Regions from separate parts of the Halomonas tibetensis genome, predicted to be linked through region 3. Evidence: predicted binding sites of a transcription regulator. Region 3 holds the regulator's gene; each other region holds the start of a gene.
The links. The regulator FNR, encoded in region 3, switches genes on or off when oxygen is low (the NO sensors DNR and NnrR bind a similar motif). The targets are predictions, from matches to a motif close to TTGATNTANATCAA.

Region 1 (4,742 bases), on a different contig from region 3:
GCAGCGCGGCGATAGCCGCATGAAACATCAGCTGGGCTCCTTGTCCTCTGGGGAGATGTCGTGGGAAAAAAGTCGGGCGACACGTGCCTCGAGGCGATCGAGCCCGGGGCGGGTACTGGCGTCCATCTGCAGCACGTGAACCTGCAGTGTATCGGGGGTCAGGCCGAGTGTCAGGGTGCCGGGGAGCAGGTTGATCAGGCTGGCCATGAACAGGCGTCCCGGGCCTTCGGGCAGGTGGGACCAGACATGGTTGATGATTCGCGTGTCGGGATCGAGCCGCGGACGACAGGCCATGATCGCCACCTTCAGGCCGCCGCGCAGGGTGAGCCACAGGGCCAGGGGGAGAAAGGCAAGAAACGCCAGCGGTCTCAGCCGCACGGCCCTGCTGTTCGGCATCGCCAGGGCGGTCACCAGAATCACGGGCAGCCCCCAGGTCCAGGCGCCCCCGCCACCGCTGACTACCCACCAGAGCAGGGTCAGCAGGACGAGGCGCCTGGCGAGGCGGGCCACCATCAGGAGGGCTTCTGCTCCGTGCGCTCCTGGCCGCCCTGGTGGGCGGTAGGATGGCTCTTGACACCGCGGGCACTGAGCACGCGTTTCTCGACCTCGACGATCAGATAGATGGCCAGACTGCCGGCCAGGATCACGCCCCAGTGGCTTGGTGCCAGGCCCTCGCTGCCGAAGATTACCTGCATGAAGGGCAGGTAGGTCCAGCCCAGTTGCAGGACCACGATGATGCCGATGGAAGCCCATACCGGGCGGCTGCCGAACAGGCCTGCCATGGAGAGGGTGCTGCGCAGCAGGTAGCGGCTGTTGATCAGGTAGGCGGCGCTGCCCATCACCAGCATGTTGACCGCACCGGTCCGGGCCAGCTCGATGCTGCCTCCCTGAGCCTGCAGCCAGATCAACATGCCGAATACCCCGAGCAGCAGCAGAATCGAGACAAATACCACCCGCCACAGCAGGAAGAGGTCGAGTAGCGAGGCGTCAGGGTCGCGGGGCTGGCGGGTCATGATGTCGGGCTCGGCGTCCTCGAAGGCCAGCGCCAGGCCCAGCGTTACCGCCACCACCATGTTGACCCATAGCGCCTGCAGCGGCGTGACCGGCAGGTTGGTGCCGGCCAGTACGGCAAGCATGATGGCCAGGCCCTGGCCGCCGTTGGTGGGCAGGATAAAGGTGATGGTCTTGCGGATGTTGTCGTAGACCTTGCGACCCTCGCGAATGGCGCCGACGATGGTGGCGAAGTTGTCATCGGCCAGCACCATCTCGGCGGCCTCCTTGGCGGCCTCGGTGCCCTGGATTCCCATGGCCACGCCGACGTCGGCACGTTTCAGCGCCGGGCCGTCGTTGACGCCGTCGCCGGTCATGGCGCAGATCCCGCCCTGGGCCTGCATTGCCTTGACCAGGCGCAACTTGTGTTCCGGCGAGGCCCGTGCGAAGACGTCGACATCGAGGATGGTGTCCTCGAGCTCTTCGTCTGACATCGCCTCGATCTCGCGACCGCTGATGGCCCGCTCGGTGTGGGCGAAGCCCAGCTCTCGGGCGATGGCCAAGGCAGTGACCGCATGATCGCCGGTGATCATCACCGGGCGGATACCGGCGGCCAGGCAGTCCTTGACCGCCTCGATCGCCTCGTCCCTGGGCGGGTCGAGCAGCCCCACCAGCCCCAGCAGCACCAGCTCCTCCTCGGCATGTTCGTCGGTCAGCTCGTGGACGTCGTTGACACGTTTCTCTGCCAGCGCGAGCACCCTCAGGCCCCGTGAGGAGAGGTCGTGGATGCGCTCTTCCCAGAGCTCGACGTCCAGCTCGTGCTCCTCACCGTTATCGCGAACACGGTGGCACATCTCCAGCAGGCGGTCCGGTGCGCCCTTCACCAGAAGAAGCTGCTCGCTGTCCACCTTATGAAGGGTGGCCATGTACTTCCGCTCGGACTCGAAGGGAATGGCGTCATGGCGAGAATGGTCACCGCGCAGCTTTTCCGTGGTCAACCCGGCCTTGGCGGCGGCCACGACCAGGGCGCCCTCTGTCGGATCGCCGTGGATTCGCCAGCGGCCCTCCTCTTCGGCCAGTTCGGCGTCATTGCACAGTACCCCCACCTTGAGGAAATGGCGCAGGGCGTGGTCATCGTCAAGATCGAGTGCTGCCTCCTCGGCATCGCCGTCGTTGACGCGGTGGAAGCTTCCCTTCGGGGAAAAGCCGATGCCGTCGATGTGCACCTCGCCCCGGGGTAGCCAGATCGCCTGGGCGGTCATCTCGTTGCGGGTCAGCGTGCCAGTCTTGTCGGAAAAGATGGTGGAGATGGAGCCCAGGGTCTCTACCGCGGGCAGGCGACGAATAATGGCGTTCTTTTTCGCCATGGTCTGTACGCCCAGCGCCAGGCCGATGGTGACGATGGCGGGCAGGCCTTCGGGAATGGCGGCGACTGCCAGGCCCACGGCGGCCATGAACATGTCGACCAGCGGCTGCTCGTGGACCAGCACCCCGAAAACACCGGTGAGTGCCGCGGCGGCAAGGATAAAGAAGGCCAGCACCTGGCCGGCGCGGTCGATCTGACGCAGAAGCGGCGTCTTTAACTGTTCGACGCCGCGCAGCATTTCCGAAATGCGCCCGATCTGGGTATGGGCACCGGTTTCCACCACCAGGCCTCGGGCATTGCCCTGGACCACGATCGTGCTGGCGTAGGCCATGCTGATGCGGTCGCCCAGGTCGGCGTCATCCGCTACCGCCTCGGTAGACTTGTCCACCGGCGTGGACTCCCCGGTCAGCGAGGCCTCCTCGGTTCGAAAGCGCCGGGCTTCCAGCAGGCGCAGGTCGGCCGGGATGCGGTCACCGCTCTCCACCAGCACGATATCGCCGGGCACCAACTCCTCGGCTGGGATGGTCTGACGCTTGCCGCCGCGCAGCACATTGGCCTGAGGCGATAGCATCTGACGGATGCTCTCCAGGGCCTGTTCGGCCTTGCCCTCCTGGAAGAAACCGATTAGCGCGATGATCAGCACCACGCCCAAGATGGCTGATGCATCGAGGGTGTGGCCTAGCCCCAGGCTGGCAATGGCAGCGACGATCAGCACCAGCATCAAGATATTGTTGAACTGCTCCAGCAGGCGTTTCCACCAGGGGCGCGACTCGGCCTGCTGGAGCTGGTTGGGGCCATGCTCGCTGAGACGGCGTTCGGCCTCCTGGTCGTCCAGCCCGTCCTGGGTGCTGTCCAGGCGCTCAAGTGAGTCATCTCCGGACAGGGCATGCCAGGCAGTGGCCTCGCTGTGTTCGGACTCTGTCATCCTACGTCTCCCGCGCATGTTGGCATTGAGCTAGGTATGTTCTTACCATACAGCATGCTGCAGTGCAGTGATCCAGGGCAACAAGCGTCTGCACGTATCCGTCAACCCGGGGTCATGAACGCGAGTCGGGTACCGTGGGCTAGCCGCGTGGCGGTATCGACGGGGGGCGACTCGGGGAGGCCGACCATCTCGTCGGTCACGTCGGCCCAGGTCAGGATGCCATGGGTCAGACCCAGCGGCGCCAGGGCGCGGCTGACCCACTGGGTGCCGGTGAAGCGTCGTGTCTCGCCGTGCTCGTCCACCAGCAGGCTGTCGCCGCCGGCGTGGTGCAGCCGCACCAGGTAGTACCCCATGTCCAGCCCCTGTACCTCCACGGCGGGCGGTGAGGCCGGATCGAGACGTTTGGCAAGCGCTTCCAGGGTCACTTGGTCGGGCAGGGCGGGGGCGTTGAGAGGCATCATGGGTACCATCCGATGTTGGACATGAGCTGTCATTCTATCGCTACCTGTACAGAGATTGTCATGCCGTAACTGGCTGATGCGGGCATCTGCCACAGCGGTCGCAAGCTCAAGAGGAGCCGCGCCGCGAGATACCCGTGATCCGCTACGGTTGGCCGCCTGAGGTGTCAGCCCTTACACTGCCCGGCATTCACTGTGCGGCATTGCACCGTGCCATTTCGGCTCCTTATCACCCTCTCTCGGACGCGTCCCATGGCCCAGACCCTCTCGAAGCGAATCAACAAGTACATCAGCGAGAGTGGCATGTGCTCGAGACGAGAAGCCGACCGCTATATCGAGCAGGGAAACGTCCGAATCGATGGCAGGCGCGCCACGCCGGGTGACCAGGTCTTCGCGGGCAGCGTGGTCAAGGTCAACGGCCAGGTCGTCGAGCCGTTGGCACTGGATGAAGAGGATCTGGTGTTTATTGCCCTCAACAAGCCGGTGGGCATTGTCAGTACCACCGAGCCCACCGAGAAGGCCAACATCGTCGACTTCGTCGGGCACGGTGCACGCATCTTTCCCATCGGCCGGCTGGACAAGGATTCCCAGGGGCTGATCTTCCTGACCAACAACGGCGACCTGGTCAACCGCATTCTGCGGGCGAGCAACCAGCATGAGAAGGAGTATCGGGTCACCGTCAACAAGCCGATCACCGATGAGTTTATCGCCGGCATGGGCGGGGGCGTGCCGATCCTCGGCGAGGTCACCCGGAAGTGCCCGGTGGTCATGGAGTCCCGGTTCGTCTTCAATATCACCCTGGTTCAGGGGCTGAACCGCCAGATTCGTCGCATGTGCGAGGTGTTCGGCTACGAGGTGGTGAAACTCGAGCGGATCCGCATCATGAATGTGTCGCTCAAGGGGTTGGCGACGGGTGACTGGCGGGACCTGACGCCGGTTGAAGTGTCGACCATTCTCGCCATGACCGAGCACTCCGCTTCCGAGACCCGGGCGCCTGGCCGTC
Region 2 (4,742 bases), on a different contig from region 3:
CTGGTGGGCACCGGTGGTCAGGTCAGCGAGGGGCTCTTCCACTATCTGCTGCTGCTCAACCCCACCGACATCTTCCGCATCGTCAACCTGACCTTCTTCGAGGCGGCGCGGACCCAGGCGGGGCTGGCTTCCATCGGCGCCGATGCGGCCTTCCACCCGGCGCTGCTGATCGGCTCGCTGCTGGCCTGGGTGGCGGCACCGCTGGGCCTGGCGCTGTGGATCTTCCGCCGCCGTGAAATCTGACAAGGAAACCGACGAATGCTGACACGCAGGAAATTCATCATCGTGCTGGGCGGCGTGACCCTGGCAGGGCTGGCTGGCTGCGGCGGCGAGGAGAAGGAGGTCGCGGCGTGCGAGACGCGTCCCTTTCGCGACGACGACGAGTGCGCCGTGTGCGGGATGTTCATCGCCGGATTTCCGGGACCCAAGGCCCAGGCCTGCCTACGCGACGGGCGGCTCCTGACCTTCTGCTCGACGTCGGACATGTTCGTGTGGCTGCTGCAGCCCGACTCGGTGCCCCAGCTGCGCCAGGCCTATGTCCACGACATGGGTGCCACCGGCTGGGAGCGCCCCTCGGATGACGCCTTTATCCCCGCCCAGGTGGCGGTCTATGTGACCGAGCAGCCGCTGATGGGCGCTATGGGGCCAACCCTGGCCTCGTTTGGCAGCGAGGAGGCAGCCCAAGCCTTCATGGCAGAGCACGAAGGTCGGTTGCTCAGCTATGAGCAGATCGACGTCCAGGTGCTCAACGACCTGGCTCGGGCGCATATCAAGCGAACCATGTAGCTCGGGGCCGTTCCGAAGACGAGTCGCCCGGAGAGAGTTGCCTCCCTAACAATACATCGCCCCGGCAGCCAGGCTGCCGGGGCGATATCATTTCCGGCGATCGTTCACGCCGGTGAGAGGAGGCTTGCCGCGGATACGAGCTCTCAGAGCAGCGGTTCGAGCATGAAGTCCACTGCGGCCTTCACCTCCTCATCGCTGAGCTGTAACGCGCCGCCCTTGGGGGGCATGGCCTGGAAGCCGTTGATGGAGTGGTCATAGAGGGTCTCCATGCCCTGCTCAAGACGCGGCGCCCAGGCCGCCTCGTCGCCCTTGATGGGCGCGCCGGCGGCACCGGTCATATGGCAGGCCATGCAGGCCTGATTGTAGATGGCTTCACCGTCGGGCTCGGCCTGGACGGCGGCCGAGAGGGCCAGGGCGGCGGTGCCGGTCAGGGTCAGGATGGCCAGTCGCTTCATTAACATGTCTCCAGAATGCATCTTTTGGCGTTAAAAAAATCGGATGGCGCCGATGCCTCCGATGTCTGGTCCCATGATGGCGCAGGCGACCATGAGAGGCCATGACCCATGTCATGGCGAAATTCATCTTCAAGCATCGCCGACCGCGCCCGGTAGTGCAAGCCGGACGGCGTCAGGGGGCCAGTGGCGAAGCGGTATCGGTCTTGCTGCGGGTCAACGGCTCGATCCTGAGCAGCTGGACCAGCTGCGCTTCCTGCGGTCCCAGCATGTCGGCCAGGGTGTACTTGTCGAGCACGGCCAAGAAGGCGCGCAGCGCCTCGGCCAGGATCGGCTTGAGCCGGCAGGCCGGGGTGATCCTGCACTCGTTATCCTCGCCGAAGCACTCGACCAGCTGCAGATCATGCTCGGCGTCACGCACCAGCTTGCCCAGGCGAATAGTCTCGGGTGGCTTCTTGAGCAGCAGGCCGCCGTTCTTGCCGCGGAACGCGGTAATGTAGCCCTTGTGGCTCAGGTCTTGAACCACCTTCATCAGGTGGTTGCGGGAGACGTCGAAGCTGGAGGCGATCTCCTGAATCGTGGAGCGCTCCTCTCCTTTCACTGCCAGATAGATAAGCACGCGCAGGGAGTAGTCGGTAAAGCGGGTCAGGTGCATACGAGGGCTAGTGCCTCTTGGCTTGATATTGATCAAACTTCATATAGTAACAAGCTTTTATTATATCACTTTACCTCGCCTTGGTCGGGCTGCCGTCCCCTGCGGCATCGGGTCGCGTCAGCAGGAAGGCCGCCACGCCAATAAACAGGGCGCCGGTCAGGAACAGCACGAGCGGCGCTGTACCGCTTAGCCACAGCAGCAGCCAACTGGCCACCAGCAACACCAGTGCCAGTTGCTTGGCTCGACGCGGCACCGCCCGCTGTTCTCGCCAGGCGTGCAGGGTCGGCCCCAGTCGCGGGTGTTCATGTAGCCAGCGGGCCAGTCGCGGCGAGCCCTTGGGCGCCGCCCAGGCCGCTACCAGCAGGAAGGGCGTGGTGGGCAGCAGCGGCACCACCAGGCCGGCCGTACCCAGGCCGACACAGCCGTAGGCCAGGCCGCTCCAGGCAAGGCGTGTGACCAGATGTTTCATGGCAGACCTCGTAGAGTGGCGGCCTAGATATTAAGTGGTATTTTATATACATGTTATAAGCTTGTGCAAAGAGAATGCCGAGGTGCCGCCGCATGACGCTCTTCTCCACGTCATCATCTCTCGCCCGTCGGCTGATCCACGCGTGGTGACCCAGTGGCTTGATCTGGGTCAGCTACCTCGAGAAGGGTACCGACGCGCCGGGCCCTGAATGGCATACTCTGCCCCATGCGGCGGCGCCGCCATCCGGTTCAAGAGGCTGTTTCACGATGCAAGACGACCTGCTGTTCGATCGCCCCCTGGTAGAGAAGTACGACCGACCCGGGCCGCGCTATACCTCCTATCCCACGGCGCCCCAGTTCCACGCGGCCTTCGCCGAGGATGACTACCGCGCCGCGGCCGAGCGCAGCAACCGGGCCAAGACGCCCAAGCCGCTGTCGGTCTACGTGCATATCCCCTTTTGCGAGAGCCTCTGCTACTACTGCGCCTGCAACAAGATCATCACCCACAATACGGCGCGGGCCGCCGAGTATCTGGAGTGGCTCAAGCAGGAGATCCGCGTACAGGGGGCGCTGTTCGACGAATCGCGGCGCATGACCCAGCTGCACCTGGGCGGCGGGACGCCCACCTACCTGAGCAACGCCCAGCTCGGCGAGTTGATGGCTTCGCTGGACGAGGCCTTCCACTTCGCCCAGGCCGCCGAGCGCGAATTCTCCCTGGAGGTGGACCCGCGGACCGTAACCCCGGAGCAGATCCACGAGCTTCACGCCCTGGGGTTCAACCGGCTCAGTTTCGGCGTGCAGGACTTCGACCGCGAGGTGCAGAAGGCGGTCAACCGCCTTCAGAGCGAGGAGCAGGTGGTGGAGCTGGTCCAGGCGTCCCGGGATGCCGGCTTCCAGTCGGTGAGCGTCGACCTGATCTACGGCCTGCCGCTGCAGACCGTGGCCAGCTTCGACACTACCCTCTCCAAGATCATCGATCTGGCGCCGGACCGCATCGCCACCTACAGTTACGCTCACCTGCCGGAGCTGTTCAAGGCTCAGCGGTTGATCCGCCCCGAGGACATGCCGCCGCCGGAGCGCAAGCTGGAGCTGCTCGAGCTGACCATTCGGCGCCTCACCGAGGCGGGATACGTCTATATCGGCATGGACCACTTTGCCCTGCCCGACGACGAGCTCGCCCTGGCCCGGGAGAACGGCACCCTGCAGCGCAATTTCCAGGGCTATTCCACCCACGCCGACTGCGATTTGATCGGCCTGGGCATTACCTCTATCGGCAAGGTCGGCGACACCTACAGCCAGAACGTCAAAGAGACCGCTCAGTACCAGCATCGTCTGGAACAGGGCCAGCTTCCGGTATTCCGCGGCTATCGGCTCAGCGACGACGATCGCCTGCGCCGCGACGTCATCAACGCCTTGATGTGCCACAACCATATCGACTTCGCCACTATCGAGGCCGCTCACGGTATCGTTTTTCGCGACACCTTCGCCGAAGTCCTCGAGGAGCTCGAGGAGATGGCCGCAGACGGCCTGCTGGTGATCCGTGAGGGCGAAATCGAGGTGCTGCCACGCGGTCGGCTGATGATGCGCAACGCCGCCATGGCTTTCGACGCCTACCTGGCGAAGAGCCAGGGCCGCTACTCCCGCACCGTCTAGGGACCCCTCGCGGCACCGCCGCAAGCCTCTATTGGACGCTGCTCCGTCATCGACGCGAGCGGCTTTCTCGCATTGCGGCGGGCCAGGCCGGGCGTCTTTCGGTGTCAAATGAAAATGGGTCATGATGCTCCCCGTCTGCACCAGATATAGGGCTTGCCGAGGAGATATGGTCTATATATGGTAGTCGGGCCGCGAGCGATCGAGGGTTGTCCGACGACATGATGCATGTCAGTGCAGCCCCGGGAACACCGGCATAGGATCAACGGTTCGCCGGCTTCGGCCGCATGGTTATTCTCAGGAGAACTGTCATGTCCCTGCCGTTGTTGCCTTTACCGTTACAGGCCCTGCCGCGTCTTCCCGCCCCCGCCCGCCTGATTCGCGCCGTCGATCCGCGCGTGCCGGTCGGTGTCAAGCGTCGCCTGGTGGAACCGCTGCTCAACCGCACCTTCGCCGAGCCCCTCGCCGAGGGAGAGTTCGACGCCCTGACAGGGCGCCGTATCACCTTGGCCGTCGAGGATCTGGGCATGACGCTGACCCTCACCCTCGAGAACGAGCGCCTGAGGGTGTGTACCCAGCCCGGCGAGGCCACCATTCGCGGAGGCTGGCGTGAGTTTCTCTGCCTGGCCACCCGCCGTGAGGATCCCGATGCCCTGTTCTTCCAGCGCCGGCTGCTGATCGAGGGCGACACCGAGCTGGGCCTGATGGTCAAGAACCTCCTCGACAGTTGC
Region 3 (4,742 bases):
CATTGCCAGTTGGGCCAGTAAGCGTGACGGTGACAGCTTGATGAAGCTGGCCATCATGCTCGACTCCCACGCGGTGGCAGGCAATCCGGCTTTACTCGACCGCGTGCGCGACGAGCTGTTCGAACGCTGCGCTGGCGACGAGCTGTTGCTCTCCTACTTCGCTCGTACCATCCTGCGATTCTCCACCCCGCTCACCCTGTTTGGTTCGCTCAAGCGCCCTCAGCACGGTATCGACATCAAGAAGGGCGGTATCTTTCCCATCGTTCACGGGGTGAGGGTAATGGCGTTAGAGCGGGGCATTCGTCCTACTTCCACCCTGGAGCGCCTGGATGCTCTGGCGGCGGATGGCCGGTTGGAGCCGCGGTTCGCGGAGGATCTGGGCGAAGCCCTGTCGCTGTTCACCGAAATGCGCCTCAAGCAGCAGCTTGAACACCTAGACAGCGGCGGCGACGAGCGCCAGCCCGACCGCGTAGTGGTTCAGGAACTCTCGTCGCTGGAGCGCGATCTGCTGCGAGAAGCGCTGCACATCGTCAAGGATCTTAAGCAGCGGCTATCGCATCGCTTTCATCTAGAGTATTCGTGATGGTCAGGTGACCCCCGAAGGAACGGCGATTTGCGAAGAAAAAACGAAGACACAGGGAGCTCCACCATGATCAAGGTCCTGCGGCGTGCCGCCGACCGACGACGACACGCCAACGGTGACTACGCCTGGCTCTTTCATCCTTACACGGGTGACGAGATGGTGGTCATCGATATCCGGGTCATCGGGGTAGGTAGCCGCAGCCCTCAGTTGGCCTCTATTGCTGCCGTCAAGGTGCGTGGGGAGCGGGTGCTGACTAGCGAATCCCTGGACCTGCGCCTGACGTGCTCCGCGAGCCCTTCTGCCGAATTGGTTCGCAGCCAGGGTCTGCAAGGTATGGATCTAAGCGGCGGCCTGGCCGTTGAGGATGCCCTGGAGCGCCTGCTTGATTTCGTCGGCAACCGTCCCCTGCTGGGCTGGCACCTGGGTTTTGATCTGGCGATTCTCAATCGCGAGCTGCGGCCGCGCTTCGGCTTCGACCTGCCCAACGCCACCATCGACGTGGCTCAAAGCTACTTGAGGCGCCTGCGCCGCCGCCATCCGGAGGTGGAAGCCGCGCCGCGCTTCGAAAAGGTGGCCGAACTGCTGGACGTGCCGCTGATGGGGCGTCACACCGCCCTGGGGGATGCGGTGACCACGGCCCTGATCTTTCTGCGCCTTGAACACCAGTCCAGCGCCCTGGGTCGCTATTCCTGAATCGCTATTCTTGAAGGGTAGGGCGGCGTCGCCTGATGGCGTCGGCGATGGTAGGATAGGCCCCCCGTTATTTTTGCTCGCACTGGCAGCGCTTACCGACCATGCACGACGCCTCGATATTCGATCCCCGTGATCGTCAGAAGACCGCCTCTGCGGCCGCCCACACGTTTCAGGAAGCTCCTTCGCCGACTCTTGATGCACTCGATGTCCGCGGCAAGCGTGAGTTTGACAAGCTGAAGAAGCGCCTTCGGCGCCAGACGGGCAATGCGATCATCGACTACGGGATGATCCATGAGGGCGATCGCGTGATGGTGTGCCTGTCCGGTGGCAAGGACAGCTATACGATGCTGTCGATCCTGCGCAGCCTGCAGCGCAACGCCCCGATCGATTTCTCGCTGGTGGCGGTTAACCTCGACCAGAAGCAGCCGGGTTTTCCCGAGCACGTGTTACCGGAGTACCTGGCGTCCATCGGCGTCGAGTATCGCATCCTCGAGCGTGATACCTACTCGGTGGTCAAGGAGAAGACTCCAGAGGGCAGGACCACCTGCGCACTCTGCTCGAGGCTGCGACGCGGCTCTCTATATGGTTTTGCGGAAGAGATCGGCGCCACCAAGGTTGCCCTGGGTCACCATCGCGAAGATATCCTCGAGACGCTGTTCCTCAATCTGTTTTTCGCTGGCAGCCTCAAGGCTATGCCACCCAAGCTGCTTGCCGACGATGGCAAGAACATTCTGATCCGCCCGCTGGCCTATTGCCGGGAGGCCGATATCGCCGAGTATGCGCGGCTGATGGAATTTCCAATCATTCCCTGCAATCTTTGCGGCTCCCAGCCCAACCTTCAACGTCAGGTGGTCAAGGAAATGCTCGCCGATTGGGAAGGTAAACACCCCGGCCGTCTGGAGAGCATGTTCAAGGCGGTAACCAATGTGGCCCCGTCGCAGCTTGCCGACCGCGAGCTGTTCGACTTCGCCGGGCTGGAAGAGAAGCAGGCGCGAGTGTTGGCCAGCAGGATCGATCTCCTCAACGAGTCGTAAGCGCTATTTTGCCCCTTCTTCCTCGGCAACCAGAATAAGGGATTCCAGATCGAGGATGTGTACTTCGCGGCCAGAGACCTCAACTAGGCCCTGGCTCTGGAACCGACCGAGAATTCGACTGACGGTCTCCACGGCCAGTCCCAGATAGTTGCCGATGTCGGCCCGCGACATGGAGAGGCGGAAGCTGTAGGGGGAGTAACCGCGTCGGCGAAAACGGTCGGAAAGTCCCGCGAAGAAGCTGGCGAGTCGCTGGTCGGCGGTCTTGCGTGACAGCAGGCGCATCATGCGGCGGTCTGCGCGCAACTCCTTGCTCATGCTCTTGTAGAGCTGGCCGCGTAGCTCGGGCAGAGACTCCGATAGCTGATCCAGCCGGTCGAAGGGAATCTCGCAGACGGTGGTGGTTTCCAGCGCTATCACTGTTCCGGGGTAGTGGTCCTCGTCGATGCCGTCCAGGCCCGCCAGCTCGCTGGGCAGATAGAAGTTGGTGAGCTGGTCGTCGCCGCTACCCTCGGTGGTCACTTGTTTAAGGCTGCCCGAACGTACCGCATAGACGCTGGTGAACGGGCTGTCCTGGCGAAAGAGAGTCTCGCCCTTCTTGAGAGGTGCGCGCCGACGAATGATGGCGTCGAACTGATCCATGTCCTGAATTTCGAGTGCCAGTGGCAGGCACAGCGAGCTCAGACTGCAGGTCTGGCAGCGAGTTTCATGCAGCACGGAGCGCCGCCGTCCGGTCAGGCTATCAGGCATGGCCGCCTTCTCCTTGATCGTGATCATGGCGGACAGTATGGAGGATTCTACGGGCAGGGCAAACCACCTCCAAGGAGGTAGGTCAGTAAGACCGACGGCTCACGACATCGGTGAGGCCCGGGAGGCGAAGACGTCGAGGAGGCGGGCCAGGGAACAGACTCCCTCGGGTGTCACCCTCAGGCACTCGCCGCGGCGCTCCAGCAGCCCCGCCTGGCAGAGCGGGGTCAGGCGCTGCAGGGCATGGGCCATGGCCTCGGCGGCGTCGCGCCCGTGGGCCTTCGACAGCGCGGTGAGGTCCAGCTCATGCCGGCAGGCGAGCGATTCTATGGCGTCGCGTCGCATGCGCTGGGTGGCGTCCAGTCGGTGGCCGACCTCCGCGGGCAATCTGCTTGCGTCCAGCGCAGTTTCATAGTCGGTCAGGGTCATGGCGTTGCGGGTAATGGTGTCGCCGACCCGACTGATGGCGGCGACGCCGAGACCGATCTGATCAACTGGAGGGTAGGGGGTGTAGCCCTGCAGGTCCCGCGCCAGGCGGCCCTCTTCCAGGGCCAGCGCCAGGCTGTCATCCGCGCGGGCAAACTGACCGAGCCCGAGAGGCACATAGCCGGCAGCGGCGAGTCGGTCGCGTGCCTCTCTCATGATCGCCAGCTGGGCCGCCGCTTCGGGCAGATCCTTTGTGTGGATTTCGCGCTGGGGTCGGTAGCGCCGAGGCAGGTGGGCGTAGCGGCGCAGGGTAATGCGTGCCGGCGCCATGGCGATCACCTGATCCAGCGTCTCGCCGAAACCCTCGGGCGTCTGCAGCGGCAGGCCCACGATCAGGTCCAGGTTGAGCGAGTGGAAACCAAGGCGCTCGGCCTCGTCCACCAGCGACTCGGTCAGTACTCGAGGCTGAATCCGGTTAATCGCCTTTTGCACCCGCGGGTCAAGCTCCTGAACACCCAAGCTCAGGCGGTTGAAGCCCAATGCCTGAAGGTGGCGCAGGGTGAAGACATTGGCTTCGCGGGGGTCAATCTCGATGCTGAAATCGCGCTCACGGGCGTTGGAGAGCCCGAAGCGAGCATCGAGACGGTCGAAGAGGTCGCCCATCTGGTTCAGTGACAGGAAGGCGGGTGCGCCACCCCCCCAATGCAGGCGCTGTACGGGAGGATGGGCATTCAGCAGGCGGCTGATCAGCACCATTTCACGGTCTAGGCGTGTCAGGTAAGGTTCCGCCTGACGGTTGTCCCGAGAAGGTACCCTCAGGGAGGCACAAAAACGACAGGCCTGCCGGCAGAAGGGCAGGTGAACGTGAATCGCCAGCGGTGCCCCGGCGGGATGCTCGGTCAGCGCCCGTGTTAATGCAGCCGGACCATACCCCGAGGTGAGGCGATCGGGAGAGGTGAGGTAGTGAGATCCGTCGTGGTTATGGAACGGCATCGAGGACCTGCTTCCGGCAGCCGATGATAGCCCGGCGCGATTATTGCGTTTCGCCTGCACGGGCATGACGCTGCTCCCGGCTGTGGATGTAATCACATGCTAGGGCGGCTTGGCGTGTATGACGTTGAGCTGTGTCAATCTGGCGTGGAATAGTCTCGAATTACCCCTGGCTCTGAGTAGGGAGCATCAGCCACAGCTGCCACAGGGCGAAAGCGATGATCGACATTGCCGCCAGTGTGCGTGTGGCGGGATGGCGGATCAGTCCGCCC

Region 1: the regulator FNR is predicted to act here: its motif matches at 3,349-3,362, upstream of ACFODV_RS12480 (cation-translocating P-type ATPase).
Region 2: the regulator FNR is predicted to act here: its motif matches at 2,521-2,534, upstream of hemN (oxygen-independent coproporphyrinogen III oxidase).

Annotation. Positions count from the first base shown of each region.
Region 1 covers NZ_JBHRSQ010000016.1:62,237-66,978, forward strand. The annotation lists gene ACFODV_RS12470 (monovalent cation/H+ antiporter complex subunit F) at 1-28, opposite strand, end outside; gene ACFODV_RS12475 (Na+/H+ antiporter subunit E) at 28-513, opposite strand; gene ACFODV_RS12480 (cation-translocating P-type ATPase) at 513-3,281, opposite strand; gene ACFODV_RS12485 (DUF6482 family protein) at 3,383-3,742, opposite strand; gene rluF (23S rRNA pseudouridine(2604) synthase RluF) at 3,992-4,742, shown strand, end outside.
Region 2 covers NZ_JBHRSQ010000009.1:234,762-239,503, forward strand. The annotation lists gene ACFODV_RS07385 (ABC transporter permease subunit) at 1-243, shown strand, start outside; gene ACFODV_RS07390 (nitrous oxide reductase accessory protein NosL) at 259-786, shown strand; gene ACFODV_RS07395 (c-type cytochrome) at 930-1,241, opposite strand; gene ACFODV_RS07400 (Rrf2 family transcriptional regulator) at 1,414-1,893, opposite strand; gene ACFODV_RS07405 (YbaN family protein) at 1,964-2,362, opposite strand; gene hemN (oxygen-independent coproporphyrinogen III oxidase) at 2,629-4,014, shown strand; gene ubiT (ubiquinone anaerobic biosynthesis accessory factor UbiT) at 4,323-4,742, shown strand, end outside.
Region 3 covers NZ_JBHRSQ010000007.1:247,410-252,151, forward strand. The annotation lists gene ACFODV_RS03955 (putative nucleotidyltransferase substrate binding domain-containing protein) at 1-583, shown strand, start outside; gene ACFODV_RS03960 (3'-5' exonuclease) at 650-1,276, shown strand; gene ttcA (tRNA 2-thiocytidine(32) synthetase TtcA) at 1,378-2,310, shown strand; gene fnr (fumarate/nitrate reduction transcriptional regulator Fnr) at 2,314-3,057, opposite strand; gene hemN (oxygen-independent coproporphyrinogen III oxidase) at 3,157-4,473, opposite strand; gene ACFODV_RS03980 (sulfite exporter TauE/SafE family protein) at 4,634-4,742, opposite strand, start outside.